DNA from 3 places in the Clostridioides sp. ZZV15-6598 genome. Region 1 is predicted to be linked to each of the others. Evidence: riboswitches for the same ligand, from Rfam matches in the RefSeq annotation. Region 1 holds a riboswitch; each other region holds the start of a gene.

Evidence for each region. A riboswitch is a leader RNA that binds a small molecule or an ion and turns the genes downstream of it on or off. The one in region 1 is predicted to bind FMN.
Region 2: it holds a riboswitch for FMN, as region 1 does, so the genes downstream of both, KGF50_RS05410 (ECF transporter S component) here and ribD (bifunctional diaminohydroxyphosphoribosylaminopyrimidine deaminase/5-amino-6-(5-phosphoribosylamino)uracil reductase RibD) in region 1, are expected to answer to the same signal.
Region 3: it holds a riboswitch for FMN, as region 1 does, so the genes downstream of both, KGF50_RS11110 (MFS transporter) here and ribD (bifunctional diaminohydroxyphosphoribosylaminopyrimidine deaminase/5-amino-6-(5-phosphoribosylamino)uracil reductase RibD) in region 1, are expected to answer to the same signal.

What each region holds. Positions count from the first base shown of each region.
Region 1 is NZ_JAGWCS010000125.1:130-6,346, reverse strand. Features, by position in the region: gene recQ (DNA helicase RecQ) at 1-2,057, opposite strand, end outside; FMN riboswitch at 2,245-2,366, shown strand; gene ribD (bifunctional diaminohydroxyphosphoribosylaminopyrimidine deaminase/5-amino-6-(5-phosphoribosylamino)uracil reductase RibD) at 2,504-3,616, shown strand; gene KGF50_RS17425 (riboflavin synthase) at 3,648-4,313, shown strand; gene KGF50_RS17420 (bifunctional 3,4-dihydroxy-2-butanone-4-phosphate synthase/GTP cyclohydrolase II) at 4,336-5,529, shown strand; gene ribE (6,7-dimethyl-8-ribityllumazine synthase) at 5,634-6,095, shown strand.
Region 2 is NZ_JAGWCS010000017.1:45,498-51,754, reverse strand. Features, by position in the region: gene KGF50_RS05415 (DUF4116 domain-containing protein) at 1-508, opposite strand, end outside; gene KGF50_RS05410 (ECF transporter S component) at 845-1,450, opposite strand; FMN riboswitch at 1,575-1,692, opposite strand; gene KGF50_RS05405 (amidohydrolase) at 1,752-2,918, opposite strand; gene KGF50_RS05400 (Tex family protein) at 3,082-5,223, opposite strand; one part of gene prfB (peptide chain release factor 2) at 5,373-6,257, opposite strand, start outside.
Region 3 is NZ_JAGWCS010000049.1:1,338-7,594, reverse strand. Features, by position in the region: gene lon (endopeptidase La) at 1-2,280, shown strand, start outside; gene yihA (ribosome biogenesis GTP-binding protein YihA/YsxC) at 2,270-2,881, shown strand; gene KGF50_RS11110 (MFS transporter) at 3,068-4,438, opposite strand; FMN riboswitch at 4,625-4,740, opposite strand; gene KGF50_RS11105 (ATP-binding protein) at 5,014-6,093, shown strand.

The sequences.
Region 1 (6,217 bases):
ATACTAGCCCCATACTTTTCAATTTTTACTTCACCTATACCTGAAATATCCTTTAATTGTTCTTTATCAAGTGGGTATCTTCCACTTATTTCTTTCAAAGCCTTATTAGCTAAAATCATATATGGAAGTAATTTTTCTTTCTTGGCATATTCTTCTCGAATATTTACTAGCTTTTCATATAAAGCTTTATCTGTATTAATTTCAAGAAATTCACTATTAACATTTATTAAATCGACATTTTTTTCTTTATCCTTTTTATCAATATTATTTTTTTCGACATATTCTTTTATTAGTGTTTCAAAATCTTCACCATATTTTTGATATTTAATTTCTCCTACTCCAGATATATTTAGCATTTCTTCTTTATTGACTGGATAACTACTAGACATAGCTCTAAGTGTTCCATCTCCAAAAACCATATATGGAGCTATTTTTTCTTCACTTGCAATTAAGTGTCTTAATTCTCTTAAAGCACTATATAATTCATCTTCTACTTCTAGGGATTTTGTCATTACAATTTCCTTAAATTCTACCTTTGCCTCACCCTTCAAAACTTTCATAGACATATCATTTAATCTTATAGTTGGATAACTTCCTCTGTTTCCGCTACCTAAAGTTTCGACTAAATCTAAAAAACCATGAGAAACTAATGTGTTTATAAAATTCTTCAAGTCTTCACTTGAGTAATCTCTCATAATATTATATGTAGACAAAGTATCTAAACCAAGTTGTAAAATTTTTTTGTTTTTGGAACCTCTAAGTACATCTACAATAGTAGTAACACCATAGCTTCTTTTCATTCTAGCTACACATGAAATAACTTTTTGAGCATCTATAGTTTTATCTACTATTTCACCTTCAACTAAACAATTACTACAGTTATTACAGTTTTCTACATAATGTTCCCCAAAGTAACTTAATATTGTCTTCCTATAGCATGAATTACTATAAACTAAATCAATCATATGCTGAAGTTTTTTATGTTGAAATAATTTTCTTTCAGGATTTTCAACACCAATATCTATTAAATATTTTTGTATATGTACATCTCCTAGAGAAAATAAAAGTATACATTCACTTTTTTCTCCATCCCTACCTGCTCTCCCTATCTCTTGGTAGTAATTTTCTACACTTTGGGGCATATTGTAGTGTATAACCCATCTTATATTGGGCTTATCAATACCCATTCCAAATGCATTTGTTGCTATCATTATATCTATATTGTCATTTATAAAATCTTCTTGATTCTTATTTCTTTCATTTTTAGATAAACCTGCATGGTATTTTGATACAGATATATTTCTCTTTGCTAAGCCATTATAAATATTTTCAACTTCTTTTCTAGTAGCTGTATATATAATTCCAGACTCATTTTTATGATTTTGAATATAATCTAAAATATATTTATTTTTACTAGATGATTTTACTATATTTATTGCTAAATTTTCTCTATCAAACCCTGTTATGTAACAATCTGGACTCTCTAAACACAATAAATTTATTATATCAGCTCTTACCTCTTCTGATGCAGTAGCTGTAAAAGCTGTGACTATAGGTCTTTTAGACAAACTATTGATAAACGTAGAAATCCTTCTATAACTCAGTCTAAAGTCATGTCCCCATTGAGATACACAATGTGCTTCATCTATTGCAATTTGGCTTATGTCATTATTATTTATTAGTTCAAGAAATTCTTGGGTATCTAATCTTTCTGGAGCAATATAAAGTATTTTATAAGTATTTTTTCTAATATTATTTAATATTTCATTAAATTCTTTGTTTCCTAATGAACTATTTATAAAAGCAGCATTGATTCCCATGGCTTTTAAAGCATCTACTTGGTCTTTCATAAGAGATATAAGTGGTGAAATCACTACTGTCATCCCATCTAATATCAATGCTGGAAGTTGATAACATATAGATTTTCCTCCTCCAGTTGGCATTATAGCTAATACATCTTTTTTATTCAAAATAGAATTTATTATGGACTCTTGGCCTTTTCTAAAACTTGTATATCCATAGTATTTTGATAATATTTCTAAAGGTTTTTTATTCATATATTTCTCTCCCAATTCAAATTAATTAAACTTCTTTTCTGATTATGTTCAAATTTTTATTTTTATATTCACAATCGCATTATTCCAAAGTTTCTAGCTGTTATATATTATATATTAACATATATTTTTCAAAAAATAGTTTGCAAAGTAAAATAATTTATGATACATTCTAAATATAAATTTAATACTTAATCTTCGGGGTAGGGTGAAATTCCCAATCGGCGGTATAGCCCGCGAGCTGAGTTAAAACTTGGTTGATTTGGTTAAATTCCAAAGCCGACAGTAAAGTCTGGATGGAAGAAGATATATGCTAAATAAGTGTTTTTGTAGAGCAGTTTTGCTATACATTTATACAATATTTATTGTAGATTATTCTAAACCCTGAGTTAATTCTCAGGTTTTTTTGTTTAAAAATTATCTAAGTTTAAATAGGAGGTGTAAATATTGTGAAATTTATAAGCCAAAAAGAGAAAGATATTTATTATATGAAAAAAGCTATTGAATTAGCCAAAAACGGAGAAGGTTTTGTAAATCCAAATCCATTAGTGGGATGTGTAATCGTTAAGGATAACGACATAATAGGTAAAGGATATCATGAGAGATTTGGCTCTAATCACGCTGAAATAAATGCTATAAATAGTGCTAATCAAAGTTTAAAAGATACCACTCTTTATGTAAATTTAGAACCATGTTCTCATTATGGAAAAACACCTCCTTGTGTAGATAAAATTATTCAAAATAAGATTAAGAGAGTCGTAATATCTACATTAGACCCAAATCCAATCGTTTGTGGTAATGGAGTAAAAAAACTAAGGGACAATAATATTGATGTTACTGTAGGTGTATTAGAAAAAGAAGCAAAACAATTAAATGAAATATTTTTTTACTACATAAAAACAAAAAAACCTCTTTGTATTGTAAAATCAGCAGTAAGTTTGGATGGCAAGATTGCAACAAAATCGCTAGAATCAAAATGGATATCTAATGAATCATCAAGATATTTAAGTCATAAGTATAGAAATAAATATCAAGGTATAATGGTTGGGATAAACACAGTTTTAAATGATAATCCGTTGTTAACTTGCAGACTTAACCAAGAAAATGTATCTCAACCTGTAAGAATAATAATAGACACAAACTTAAAATTACCAGTTGATAGCAAAGTAGTTAAAGATAAAAGCAATAAAACCATAGTTTTTACGTGTTGTGAAGATAGTGAAAAATCATCAGTTCTAAGAAAAAATAATATTGAAGTAGTACTTTCTCCTAAAAAAAATAATATGGTAGATTTAGAATTTGTAATGCATAAATTAGGAGAATTAAAAATTGATTCTGTTTTAGTTGAAGGTGGTGCTACACTTAATGACAGTCTATTTAGAAACAATTTAGTTGATAAAGTCAAATTATTTTTATCACCTAAAATTATAGGTGGAAAAGATGCTCCTACCTTCGTTTCTGGATATGGAATAAATTACCTATCAGATGCTATACAATTAGAAATTAAGAATGTAACTTTAATAGATGGAGATATTTTAGTAGAGTCTGATGTTTTAAATTAAATTTATAAATATACATGTCTAGGAGGTTAAAATGTTTACTGGCATAGTAGAAGAAGTCGGAATACTTAAAAAAATTACAGCTAATGGCAAAAGTGGAAAGGTCACCATACAATCAAATAAAATACTAGATGGCACAAATCTTGGAGATAGTATTGCTGTAAATGGAGTTTGTTTAACTGTTTCAAGTTTAGGTAAAAATGAATTTACTGCTGATGTCATGATGGAAACAGTTCGTTCCACAAATCTAAGTTCTTTAAATCCAAATGATAAAGTAAATCTTGAAAGAGCTATGAGTCTTTCTTCTAGATTTGGTGGACACATAGTAACAGGTCATGTTGATAGTAAAGGTACTATTTGTAAATTTGAAAAAGATGAAAATGCAGTTTTAGTAAGCATCCAACCAATCAAAGAACTTTTATCAACAATAATACACAAAGGCTCTGTTGCTATTGATGGTGTAAGTCTAACTATAGCTTATTTAGATGATGAAATATTTAAAGTTTCTGTTATACCTCATACTAAATTTAACACTACTCTATTGACAAAGAACATTGGAGACTTTGTCAATTTAGAAAGTGATGTAATTGGAAAGTATGTTAATAATTTTCTTGTAAAAAACTACAAGGAATTAAATTCTAACAGTAGTAACTATAAATCAAACATAGATAAAGAATTTTTATTTAAAAATGGTTTTTAAAAATAATAAAGGAGTGAATTACATGTTTAACACTATTAAAGAAGCTATTAATGATATCAAAAATGGAAAAATGGTAATCGTAGTTGATGATGAAAGCAGAGAAAATGAAGGAGATTTATTGATGGCAGCTGAAATGGCTACACCTGAGACAATAAACTTTATGGCTACATATGGTAGAGGCCTTATTTGTCTTCCTGCTACTGAAGAAAAATTTAAAAGTTTAAATATACCTCTTATGGTTAAAGAAAATACAGACACATTTCAAACTGCATTTACTGTAACTATAGATGGCATAGATACTTTAACAGGTATATCTGCATATGAGAGAGCTGAGACAGTCAAACTATTCTGTAATGAAAGTTCCACAAGTAAAGATTTTAAAACTCCTGGGCATGTATTCCCATTAATCGCAAAAACTGGAGGTGTTCTAGTTAGAGATGGACATACAGAAGCTTCTGTAGACCTTGCTAGACTTGCAGGATTTAAGGAAATTGGTCTTATCTGCGAAATAATGAAAGATGATGGTACAATGGCAAGAGTTGATGATTTAATGATATTTAAAGAAAAACATAATTTAAAAATCATTACTATAAAAGACTTAATAGAATATCGTAAAAAAAATGAAAACACTATAGAAAAAATTTCTAGTGCTTTTCTCCCAACAAAATATGGAAATTTTGAAATCATAGGATATAAAGATATTTATTCAAATGAAGAACACATTGCCCTTACTTACGGAAATGTAAATGAAGAAAATACACTAGTTAGACTTCATTCTGAATGTTTAACAGGTGATGTATTTCATTCTTTAAAATGTGATTGTGGCTTACAACTAGAAACTTCTATGAAAAAAATTGTAGAAAATGGAAGTGGTGTTTTAATTTATATGAAACAGGAAGGTAGAGGTATTGGTCTTTTAAACAAAATTAAAGCTTATAAGCTTCAAGAAGAAGGTTATGATACTGTTGAAGCAAATTTAATGCTTGGATTTGAAGAAGATATGAGAGATTTTTATATCGCTGCTCAGATATTAAAAAACTTACATATAAAAAGTATAAACCTTTTAAGTAATAATCCTGACAAAATAAATCAATTAGAAAAATATGGAATAAAGATTGAACATAGAGTTCCTATTAATGAAGAAATCAATGATTTTAATAAATTATATCTAAAAACTAAGAAAGATAAAATGGGACATCTATTAGATATTATATAATTAATGGTATTTAATTATTATTCTACTAAGTAATTTTTATTACAATAATATATGTATACTAAAAATATAGATTTGTAACCTAAATAAAATTGGAGGAAATAAAAATGATATATGAAGGAAAACTTATTGGAAAAGATTTGAAAATAGGTATAATAAACTCTCGTTTTAATGAATTTATAACATCAAAACTTTTATCTGGTGCTCAAGATTGCCTTTTAAGACATGATGTTACTCAGGAAAATATAGAAGTAGTTTGGGTACCTGGAGCTTTTGAGATTCCTCTCGTTGCTCAAAAAATGTCTAAGAGTGGTAAGTATGATGCTATAATATGTTTAGGATGTGTTATAAGAGGCGCTACTTCTCATTATGATTATGTATGTAGTGAAGTATCTAAAGGCATTGCAAAAGTATCTTTGGATAATGAATTACCTGTTATATTTGGAATAGTAACAACAGAAAATATTGAACAAGCTATTGAAAGAGCTGGCACAAAAGCTGGAAATAAAGGATATGATTGTGCTATGAATGCACTAGAAATGGCAAACCTATTTAAGGTTCTAGATTAAATACTCTCATTTATTAAATAGTGGAAATTAAAATAGAGATTACGAAATACCATTAAGTACCAAGATGTCAAAACATATTTGTCATTTTGGTACTTAATAATTTTAAATATAATTATATATCT
Region 2 (6,257 bases), on a different contig from region 1:
TTTTAATTGCTTCTAAACATATTTTTCTTGTTTGAACCTCTAAAGCTTTTAATATACTTACAACATCTATATTGGAAGAACATCTTATTGCTTGTATAATAAGTTCTTCTGTTTGATTTCTTACATACTTAAGTGCATTGCAATCCTTTTTTATTGCTTCAAGACATATATACTCAGTTTGTTCTTTTACATATTCAAGTGCTCTATAATTGTACCTTATAGCTTCTAAACATAATTCTTCTGTTTGATCTTTTACATACTTCAAAGCTTTATAATTCTGTCTTACAGCTAAAGTACACATACCATCTGTTTGATTATTTATATTTTCTAATTCATGATAATCATACTTCACTCTTTCCATATTTTCAATATACTCATTTGTAATATACTTTAAAGAATCTCCTAACATTTTACTATCAATGCCTATATGAATATTTTCCCAATCACTATTAAAATAATACCCTTTATCGTCTAAAAATACTTTTTTCATTGTTTTACATATTTTCATAAATCTACTCTCCTATCATTATTAAATTAGCTATTATTAAGAATCACATTTCAAAACATTATTTATTCTTAATAATAACTTTATTTTTTGTTTATTATGAATTCGCTCTGCATATTGTAGATACCTTTTTAGTATTTTAATAGTTAATCGTTTTAATTCTTCCTTTATTTTAAAAATTAAATCTGTCTAAATATTTCTTATTTTAAATACATTTTTTGATAAATTAATAAAGCCATAATGTATTTAATACATCAATCACAACATGAGACTGAAGTTATAAATAAATTATGGCTTTTCAATATATTTAATTTTAAAATTTTATATTTTCTTGTCTGATTATTTTTTTATTACATTTCCCATTTTTTTATAAAGTGGTAATGTTACTAAAGATATTATCACAGCTTTTAGTACATTAAATGGTGCTATCATCCAAATTACAAAAGTAAATAGGTCGTGAATTTTAGGATTTAGAGCTGAACCTAAGCCTATTATAGCATCTAGTCCCATCATTTGACCATAAAGTGGTAACATTACAAAATAATTCACTAATGAACCAATTATAGTCATTGCTATTGTTCCTAATACAAATCCAATTAATACACCTTTTAAATCTTTACTTCTCTTATATGAATAACAAAGTATCATTACGTAAGAACCACCAATTAATATATTTGCAAATTCTCCTATACCTCCAGTTGTTGTTGCTGTAATTGCTTGTAGTATATTTTTTACTACAACTATTCCAAACCCAACTACTGGTCCTAAAGACATACCACCAAATATTGCTGGAATATCTGACAAGTCAATTTTTAAGAAATCTGGAAATATACCTGGTATTGGTGCTTGAATAAACATTAATAAATAAGATATTGCTGATAAAATTGACATTACTACTAAAGTTCTTGTTGAAATCATATTACTTCTTTTTGCTGTACTTTGCATAATTATTATCCTCCTAATAAATATATTTATATTTTTTAGGAAAAACAAAAAACTCGAAGATCCTATCTTCGAGTTTTTATGGATATAGTTTAAACAAACTAAAATAAACTTATTTATATTCCATAAATATCTTCTCTCATCCAGACTTTACTGTCGGCTTTGGAATTTCACCAAATCAACCACATAAGTAGTTCGCGGGCTATACCGCCGGTAGGGAATCTCACCCTGCCCCGAAGATCTTCTTTGATTTTTTAATTTTCCTTACACTCTTATATTAGTTAATTTTTTAATAATTGTCAAGTTATTTTTTTTCGTACACTACCTTGCCATTTATTATAGTGTAAAGTACATTACTTTGAATCTCTAGTGGAGAATTATCCCAAATTACTATATCTGCATCTTTACCAACTTCTATAGAACCTACTCTATCTTCAATTCCTAGAGTCTTAGCTGGATTTATTGTAATAGATTCTATTGCCTTTTCTTCTTTCATACCATGCTTAGCTGCTATTCCTGCACATATTGGAAGATATTGAACTGGTATTACTGGATGGTCTGTCATTATACATACATCAAGCCCTGCATTTGAAAGTATCCCAGCTGTGTTAAAAGTTAAATTTCTAAGTTCAAACTTAGACCTTTCTGATAATGATGGTCCTACTATTACAGGAAATCCTTCTTCCAATAGCTCCTCCACTATAAGATGACCTTCTGTACAATGGTCTAATGTAAGCTTTAAATTAAACTCTTTTGCAATTCTTATAGCTGTAAACATATCATCAGCTCTATGAGCATGTGCTTTAAAAGGAATTTCCCCTCTTAAAACAGGTATCAAACTTTCCATTTTTATGTCATATTCAGGTTTTTCACAGTCTTCATCATCATGACTTTCATACAGGTCGACTTCCTCTAAATATTCTTCTGCTTTTTTAAGATTTTCTCTAAGCAATGAAGCTATTGCCATTCTAGTTTGTGGAGATTTATCATCTTGACCATAACAACTTTTTGGATTTTCTCCAAAGGCTATTTTAGATGCTACTGGATTTTTTATTACCATTTTATCAATTCTTTTTCCATATGTCTTTATAGCTATACATTGACCTCCCATAACATTTGCACTTCCAGGAGTTGTACACACAGAAGTTATACCACCTTCAAAAGCTTCTTTAAATGTTCTGTCCATTGGATTAATTCCATCTATAGGATTTAATTGTGGTGTTATTGGGTCAGTTTCTTCATTTCCATCTGCTCCTTCAAATCCTATACCATCTTCCCACAATCCCAAATGAGTGTGGGCATCTATAAACCCTGGAAACACAAATTTACCACTTGCATCTATCACCTCTACATCTAAAGGTGCTATTAAATCTTTTCCTATTTCTATTATTTTTCCTTGGTCTATAAGTATATCTCCTTGAATTACTCCATTTGTTATGGTATTTATATTACCATTTTTTACAAAAACCATTCATTTTCCTCCTGATTTTCAATACTATACTTTTCAATACTATACTACTTATTTTAAATATTATTTCCTTACAATCCTATTTCATAATTTCTTAAATTTTTTTATTATGATACTTACATTCACAATCGTTACATGTAAGTATCATAACTAAACATAACTTAACCTATTTTTTCATTGACAATGCTACTCTTTTTTTATTTAAGTCAATCCCAATTACTTTTACATCTACTATATCACCTACTGTAACAATACTCATAGGGTCTTTTACAAAGCTATTACTCATTTCTGATTTATGAACTAATCCATCATTTTTTATTCCAATATCTACAAATGCTCCAAAATCTACAACATTTCTTATTGTACCTTTTAAAGACATTCCTTCTTGTATATCTTCAATTTTTAGGACATCAGTTCTAAGTATAGGCTTTATACCCTCTTCTCTTGGGTCTCTTCCTGGTTTTTTGATTTCAGCTATGATATCTCTTAAAGTAACTTGGCCTACTTCCAATTTTTCACTTAATTCTCTCAAACCAATTTCCTTAACTTTTTCATCTATTTCTTCTATATTTTTATTTTTTACATCATCCAAAGAATATCCTATTATTTCAATCATTTTTTTGCATATATCATAGCTTTCAGGATGTACACCCGTATTATCTAGAGGATTTTTTCCATCTAAAATTCTCATAAATCCAGCACATTGAGTAAATGCTTGAGGCCCAAGTCTTTTTACTTTTTTCAGTTGGACCCTTGATGTAAAGTCTCCATTTTCTTCTCTATATGCTATTATATTTTTTGCGATAACCTTACTTATTCCTGCAATATGCTCTAATAGAGAATATGATGCAGTATTTAAATCTACTCCAACACTATTTACGGAATCCTCAACAACTCCATTTAATACTTCTTCTAATCTCTTCTTATTTAAGTCATGTTGATATTGACCTACACCTATACTCTTAGGGTCTATTTTCACAAGTTCTGCTAATGGGTCTTGTAGTCTTCTTGCTATAGATATAGCTCCTCTTATTGATACATTTATATCTGGATGTTCTTCATTTGCAAGTTCAGATGCTGAGTAAACTGATGCACCAGCTTCACTTACTATAACATATTGAACTTCTCTATCTATCTCTTTTATCATTTCTGATACAAATGTTTCTGATTCTCTTGATGCTGTCCCATTTCCTATTGAAATTATATCTATACTATATTTCTCAATTAATTCTTTTAAAGTCTTCTTTGCCCCTTCTACATTATTTTGAGGGTCTGTCGGATATACTGTTGTATAGTCCAATAATTTACCATTTTTATCTACAACCGCTATTTTACAACCAGTTCTAAATGCAGGGTCAAATCCCATAACTACTTTATCTTTAACTGGTGGTTGAAGTAATAAACTTTTAACATTTTTTCCAAATACACTTATAGCTCTTTCTTGAGCTATTTCTGTCAGATGATTTCTTACTTCTCTTTCTATAGATGGGAAAATTAATCTTTTATATGAATCTTCTATTGAATTTACAATTTCATCTTTATTCTTAAAGTTTTTATCATTTACATATTCATTTACTATATAATTTAAAACTTTATCATTATTTATTTCTAATTTAACTTTTAAAAAATTCTCTTTTTCTCCTCTATTTATTGCTAAAACTCTATGTGGAGCCATACTTTTTACTGCTTCACTATAATCGTAATACATATCATAAACTGATTTCTCATCAGTAGAACTTTTACTAACTATCATTCCTTCTCTTAAAGCAAGCTCTCTTATGTATTTTCTAATCTTAGCATCATCTGAAACTGTTTCTGCAATTATATCTCTTGCGCCTTTTAAGGCATCCTCAACAGAAATTACTTCTTTTTCTTCATTTATATAACTCTTCGCCTCTAAATCTATATTATCTAGATTACTCTCTAGTATTGATACTGCTAGATTTTCTAGCCCTTTTTCTTTTGCTATTGTTGCCCTAGTCCTTTTCTTTTGTTTATATGGTGCATATATATCTTCTACTTCTTGTAGTGTTTTTGCTTTTTCTATATTTTGTGTTATTTCATCTGTTAATTTTCCTTGTTCATCTATTAACCTAACTACATCATCTTTTCTACTTTGAAGGTTTCTTAGATACATCAATTTTTCATAGAATTCTCTTAATGTGACATCACTCATCTCACCAGTCATTTCTTTTCTGTATCTAGCTATAAATGGTATTGTATTTCCTTCATCAATAAGCTTTAGCGTATTATTTATTTGTTCGTCTTTGAGATTAAATTCATTTTTTAAGATTTGATTTATATCCAATTTTTTTCACTCCTAATGTTAGTTTTTTCATAAGTATAACGGTAAACAGAACGAAGGCTGAGGGTTGTAGTCCTCAGCCTAAGTGCTGTAAAGTGCATAGTAAGCACTAACCTTCTTATATATCTATCTTAATTACTGTACATTATTTATTAAACTGTCTTATTCATTTTTAAGTATTCATTGATAAACAAGTCTATATTTCCATTCATAACACTATCTACATTTCCAAACTCAGCATTTGTCCTATGGTCTTTGACTAACTTATATGGTTGGAAAACATATGACCTAATTTGGCTACCCCATGTTATTTGTGAATATTTACCTTGTATATCTTCTATTTTTTCCTTTTGCTCTAATTCTTTTAACTCTATCAATTTTGCCATCAAAAGTCTCATGGCTCTATCTTTATTTAAATGTTGAGACCTTTCATTTTGACATTGAACTACTACACCAGTAGGAATATGTGTTATTCTAACAGCTGAGTCAGTTGTGTTTACATGTTGCCCTCCAGCACCAGACGCTCTATATGTGTCTATCTTTAAATCTGATAGGTTAATTTCTACTTCTATATTTTCATCTAACTCTGGTGTTACGTCTATAGAAGCGAATGAAGTATGTCTCTTTCCTGATGGGTCAAATGGAGATATTCTTACCAATCTATGAACCCCTTTTTCACTTTTTAAATATCCATAAGTATTGGTTCCCTCTACAAGAATTGTAGCTGTCTTTATTCCAGCTTCAGGGTCTGATATTATATCTAAAAGCTTAACTTTATATCCCTTGCCTTCTGCCCATCTTATATACATTCTTAGAAGCATCTGAGCCCAATCTTGAGCATCTAGACCTCCAGTTCCAGCATTTATAGATAATATAGCATTATTTTTATCATACTCGCCATTTAGAAGAGTTTTTATTTTCATCTCAGATAATTGTTCTTCTATTAATTCTATAGACTTTTCTATATCCTTTTCAACAGAATCATCCTCTTCTTCTAGACCTATTTCAATTAATACTTCTACATCTTCTAATAAGTT
Region 3 (6,257 bases), on a different contig from region 1:
AATTTTGATATAGGAAGAGAAATATCTCTTAAGGCTTTAGACCAAGCTATGATGGATGAAGAGCTTATATTTTTAACATCTCAAAAAGAAGCAGATGTTGATGAACCTGGTGAAGAGGATTTTTATCATGTAGGAACAATTTGTAAAGTTAAACAAATGATAAAATTACCAGGAGATACAGTTCGTGTTTTGGTCGAGGGTGTATCAAGAGGTAGAGTTAAAAAAATAGAGCAAGAAGAAGGATATTTTAGAGCAGTAATAGAAGAAATTGTTTTTGATAGTGATAATTTAGATAGTGAAACAGAAGTTGAAATTGAAGCATTTGTAAGAAATGTATTTGATGCTTTTGAAGAGTATATAAATATTGGAAATAGAGTATCACCAGAAATATTAATATCTTTAGCTGATATAGAAGATGTAGATAGATTTATAGATACAATAGCTGCAAATATTTACCTAAAATCAAGTCAGAAGCAGGAAATACTAGAAGAATTTGATATTAAGAAAAGACTTGAACTTATTTATTCTATATTACTAGAAGAGATAGACATACTGAAAATAGAAAAAAAGATAACTTTAAGAGTTAAAAAACAAATGAATAAAGTTCAAAAAGAATACTATCTTAGAGAGCAATTAAAAGCTATACAAAAGGAATTAGGTGAGGAAGAAGACATAAATTCTGAAGCAGATGAGTATAGAGAAAAGCTTAAAAAAATAAAAGCACCTAAGACGACTAAAGAGAAAATAGAAAAAGAAATTGATAAATTTTCAAAGATATCTTCTATGTCTCCAGACGTATCTGTAAGTAGAAATTATTTAGATACTATATTCTCATTACCATGGAACAAAGAAACAAAGGATAAACTAGACATAGTTAAAGCACAAGCTATATTAGATGAAGACCATTATGGGTTGGATAAGGTTAAAGAAAGAATATTAGAGTATTTAGCCATAAGAACTCTTGCTAAATCACTTAAAGGACCTATAATATGTCTAGTTGGACCTCCAGGTACGGGGAAAACATCTATAGTAAAATCAATAGCTAGAGCGTTAAATAGAAAATTTGTGAGAATATCTTTAGGTGGAGTTAGAGATGAAGCTGAAATAAGAGGCCACAGAAGAACTTATGTGGGTTCTATTCCAGGAAGAATAATTAATGGAGTAAAAGAAGCTCAGACTAAAAATCCTGTGTTTTTATTTGATGAGATAGATAAAATGGCAGCAGATTATAAAGGTGACCCAGCTTCAGCTATGCTAGAAGTATTAGACCCAGAGCAAAATAAGGATTTTGTGGACCACTATTTAGAAATACCTTTTGATTTATCAAAGATACTATTTGTTACAACAGCAAATAGTTTAAGCAATATTCCAAGACCATTATTGGATAGAATGGAAGTAATAGAAGTATCTGGATATATAGAAGAAGAAAAATTAAATATAGCAAAAAAATACTTACTCCCAAAACAAATTAAAGAACATGCTTTAAAAGAGAATTTTGTAAAAATGGATGATGAAACTTTAAGAAGCATAATAAATCATTATACAAGAGAAGCTGGAGTAAGAACATTAGAAAGAACTATTGGTAAAGTTTGTAGAAAAGTTGCAAAAAAATACGTTGAGGACCCAACACTTGAAGAAGTTATTGTAAATAAGTCTGACTTAGAAAAATATCTTGGAAAAGATATGTTTAAATACCAACTTGCAGAGCTTAATCCTCAAATAGGGCTTGTAAATGGACTTGCATGGACAGCAGTTGGTGGAGTTACTCTTGAAGTAGAGGTAAATGTGCTTAAAGGAAAGGGTGAAATTGTATTAACTGGAAAACTAGGAGATGTTATGAAAGAATCTGCTAAGACAGGTATTTCTTATATAAGATCAATAGTGGACAAGTTTGATATTGACCCTGATTTTTATAAAACTAATGATATTCATATACACATTCCAGAAGGTGCTGTTCCAAAGGATGGGCCATCAGCTGGTATAACTATGGCACTTGCAGTGATTTCAGCACTTACTAAAAGACCTGTACCAGGTAATATAGCTATGACAGGAGAAATAACTTTAAGAGGTAGAGTGTTAGCTGTAGGAGGAGTTAAGGAAAAACTATTAGCAGCTCATAGAGCTGGTATAACAAAAGTATTAATTCCTAAAGAGTGTGAAGCTGATTTAGATGAGATACCAGAAAATGTAAAAGAGAAGATGGAGTTTGTGCTTGTAGAGCATATGGATGAAGTATTAGAACAAGCTTTATTAAAGAGTGGTGAAAAAAATGAAAATTAGAAGTTCAGAGATAACTATGAGTGCTGTGAATAAATCACAGTATCCAGCAGAAGGTGTACCAGAGATAGCACTAGCTGGTAGGTCAAATGTTGGAAAATCATCGATAATAAATACATTACTTAACAGAAGAAACTTTGCTAGAACTAGTCAAACACCAGGAAAAACTAGAACTATAAATTTCTATCTTATAAATAACGAATTTTATTTTGTAGACCTTCCAGGATATGGGTATGCTAAAATAGCCAAATCTGAAAAAGAGAAATGGGGAGGTATAATGGAACGATATCTAGAAAGTAGACAAGAACTATGCTCTATATTCCTACTTGTAGATATTAGACATGAACCTACAGCAGATGATAAACTTATGTACGAATGGATAAAACACTTTGGATATAACTGTGTAATTATTGCAACTAAGGCAGACAAAATATCTAGAGGACAATATCAAAAGCATATAAGTATTATAAGAAAGAAATTGCAAATGGAGAGTAGCGAAAAAGTAATTCCTGTTTCTTCACTAAAAAAGACTGGTGTTGAAGAACTTTGGGAAGAAATTGTAAATCAATACAATCAACATGGATATGAAATAACAGTAGATTAATTTTAAATGTTATATATATTAAAATCAAATAAAGGATGCCTCAAAGTATTTTTAACTGATATTTTGTGGCATCCTTGTTGTTTATAAACAATATATATTGGTAATTATTGTTATAAATCAATAAAATTAATATAAATTAGTTTGTTTAAAGGTTTGGCGATTTATATAATTAGTAATAAATATTGACTAAGAAGTGGCTTTTTCTGTCTTTTTCATAAAGAAAATTGTAAGTATAAGTCCTATAAAGCATACTGCTGCTGCAATCCAGTAAGATTGATTACTAGCTGCAACATAAGCCAGTGTATGACTTGTAGACTTTTGATGATATGTAAGTCTTTGTGCAAAGAAACTACTGAAAAAGGCTGTTCCAAGAGCAAATGACAAATTACGAACTGTTGCAAGAAAACTTCCTCCATATCCTTGCTTTTGAGGTGGAACGTCTGCCAAGATACTACTATTGTTTGGTGAACTAAAAGAGCCTAATCCAAAGCCAAAAATAATTAAACATAGAATCAAAAGATATAATGGAGAATCTGCTTTTAAAAGTGCCATTCCAACTAGAGCAATAGTCATAAATGAAAAAGATACAGTTAGAATATTTTTTGCACCATGTTTGTCAGAAAGAGAGCCTGCAATAGGTGCTATAAGTACCATAATAAGTGGATGAACAGTCATGACAGAACCAGCCATCATAGGAGATAAATTTTTTAGTTGTTCTAGATAAAAAGGAAGTAGGAAAGATACTGCCATTTGAGGGAAATAACAAGCTATTCCAATAATATTCCCCACAGTGAAATTTCTATTTTTAAACAAAGGTAAATCAATAAAACTTTGTTCAAATTTTACCTCTCTTAATACTAACAATAAAAATGCTATAATTGCTACTATTCCTATATACCATTTTGTATTTCCTTCTCCATTCATTGCAAGCAATATAAGTGTGGTACAAGATGCAAATAATAGAAGACCTAGTATATCAAAACTTTTGTTTTGTTCATCTAAAATAGGTTTTGGTAGAAATTTCATCCCAAGAAGGACTGCTATAATACCAATAGGTATATTGATGATGAAAATAGAAGGCCATCCAAAGTGTTCTAAAAGTATTCCACCAATTACAGGACCACTCATATTTCCTATACCAACTACTGCACCAGTAATTCCTATAGCCTTTCCCTTCTCATTTGCTGGAAATGCATTAGAAACTATACCAAGTCCAGTTGCCATTAAAATACTTGCTCCAATTGCTTGAAATATTCTTGATAAAATCAATGTTACTAAACTATTAGATATACTACATAGAAAGGAACCTATTGTAAATATAAAAAATCCTAACGTATATAGATAATTTGAACCTACCTTATCACCGAGCTTTCCAAAAAACAACATAGTAGCTGTTACAACCAACATATAAGCTGTAACTACCCATTGGATTTGCGACATATTAATTTTAAAGTCAGCAGCAATTGTAGGATTTGCGATATTTAGTATACTTCCATCAAGAGTAGACATAAATACACCAATACAGATGATGATTAATACTATCCATTTTTGTTTCACTGATAACACCCCAATCTTTTACATAGTAGATTTTGTTTTATAAGTACAGTATAGTTACAAAATAAACAACAAAAAAGCACCTATATCTTAGGTACCTTAGAATATGTTTATTTTCATGAATAAATACGGTAGTTGAAGGATTTGTATAGATTACTCATGTAAAATTACATAAAGGTACTCATATACTATTTTCTTCTACCATCCAGATTTTACTGTCGGCTTTGGAATTTGACCAAATTCTGCCATAAGGCTCGCGGGCTTTTACCGCCGATAGGGAATTTCACCCATTTCTGAAGAAAAACAGATGTATTTTTTAATTTTATTTTAACATAAAATAACAATGGAAACAATTAGATTTAAGTAATACAGACAACTATACTACAGTATAGACAGTTTTATTATAGTTTTGGACGGAACTTAAACTAGAGTATAATAGATTGAAATTGAGTAAAATAAGTTATTGTCACTGCTGAGTGATAAGTTTTATATTTAGCAAAAGCATAAAGCTGTAACAAAACTCGTATAATATTAATATCTTAATTAAGAGGTATGGTAAATTATGAGGAGGCGCTAATATGGAAGGAAAGATAAAAAAGGCATTTCCAGGTGGAAACACATCACAAGGCTCATATTCTTTTTTTGATTATATAATTCCTGAAAATGTAAAAAGAGTTTTTTGTTTAAAGGGTGGACCTGGAGTAGGAAAATCCTCACTAATGAAAAAAATTTATAAAGAATTTTTGCATAGAGGATATGATATTGAATTATATCATTGTCCTTCTGACCCAAGTTCGTTGGATGGTGTAGTTATAAAGAAACTAGGCGTGGTACTTATGGATGCAACTGCTCCACATACTGTAGACCCTAAACTCCCAGGTGCTTTGGACGAGATAATTAATTTAGGAGATTACTGGAATACAGAGGAGTTAGAAAAAAATAGACAAGAAATTTCAAGCTATGATAAAGATATTAGTAATGCTTTCAAAAGAGCATTCAAATTTTTGAAATCAGCAGAGCCAATCTTTAGAGATATCGAGGAAAAATATTCTGACTGTATGGATTATGGAAAAGTAAATTTAGTTACAGAAGAATTCATAAAAAGATTATTTGATGGAGTAGATAGTACAGGAAAATTAAAGAAAGAAAAGCATTTATTTGGCTCAGGGATAACTCCTGTAGGATGTTTAGATTATACAGAACATATTTTAAAGGATGTAGGTAAGGTTTATTACTTATCAGGAGAAATAGGCGCTGGAAAAACTACACTTTTGAGTAAAGTGTACAAAAAAGCTATTGAGAAAGGCTTGAATGTAGAAGTTTATCACTATCCACTTATTCCTGAAAAAATTGAAACTATATTATTAACTGATTTAGATATAGGAATAACTATAAGTAGTACTTTTAAAGATGAAGATACAATTGATTTGAATCAATTTTTAAATAGAGAAAAATTACTTAAGTACGAAGAAGATATTAAATTTGATGAAAAAGTTTTAGATGACTTAATTTGTTGGTCAATTTTAAATCTTAAGAGAGCTAAATCAAAACATGATATTATAGAAAGTTACTATAGTCCTAACATGAGATTTGATGAAGTAGGAAAACTGAGAGATGAATTAGTTAAGAGAATCTCAAAGTATGAGGAAAATATATAAAATATGTCTGTTTAAAATTAATATTAACTAGTATATAATCAACAGCAAACTGGTATAGCTCTGAAGCTATGGCAGTTTGCTGTTTTTTGCTATAATTTAAACAGATAAATCTTTGCACAAAAAGACAAGAAAATTTATAAGATTTATTATAAAATATGGAGGTA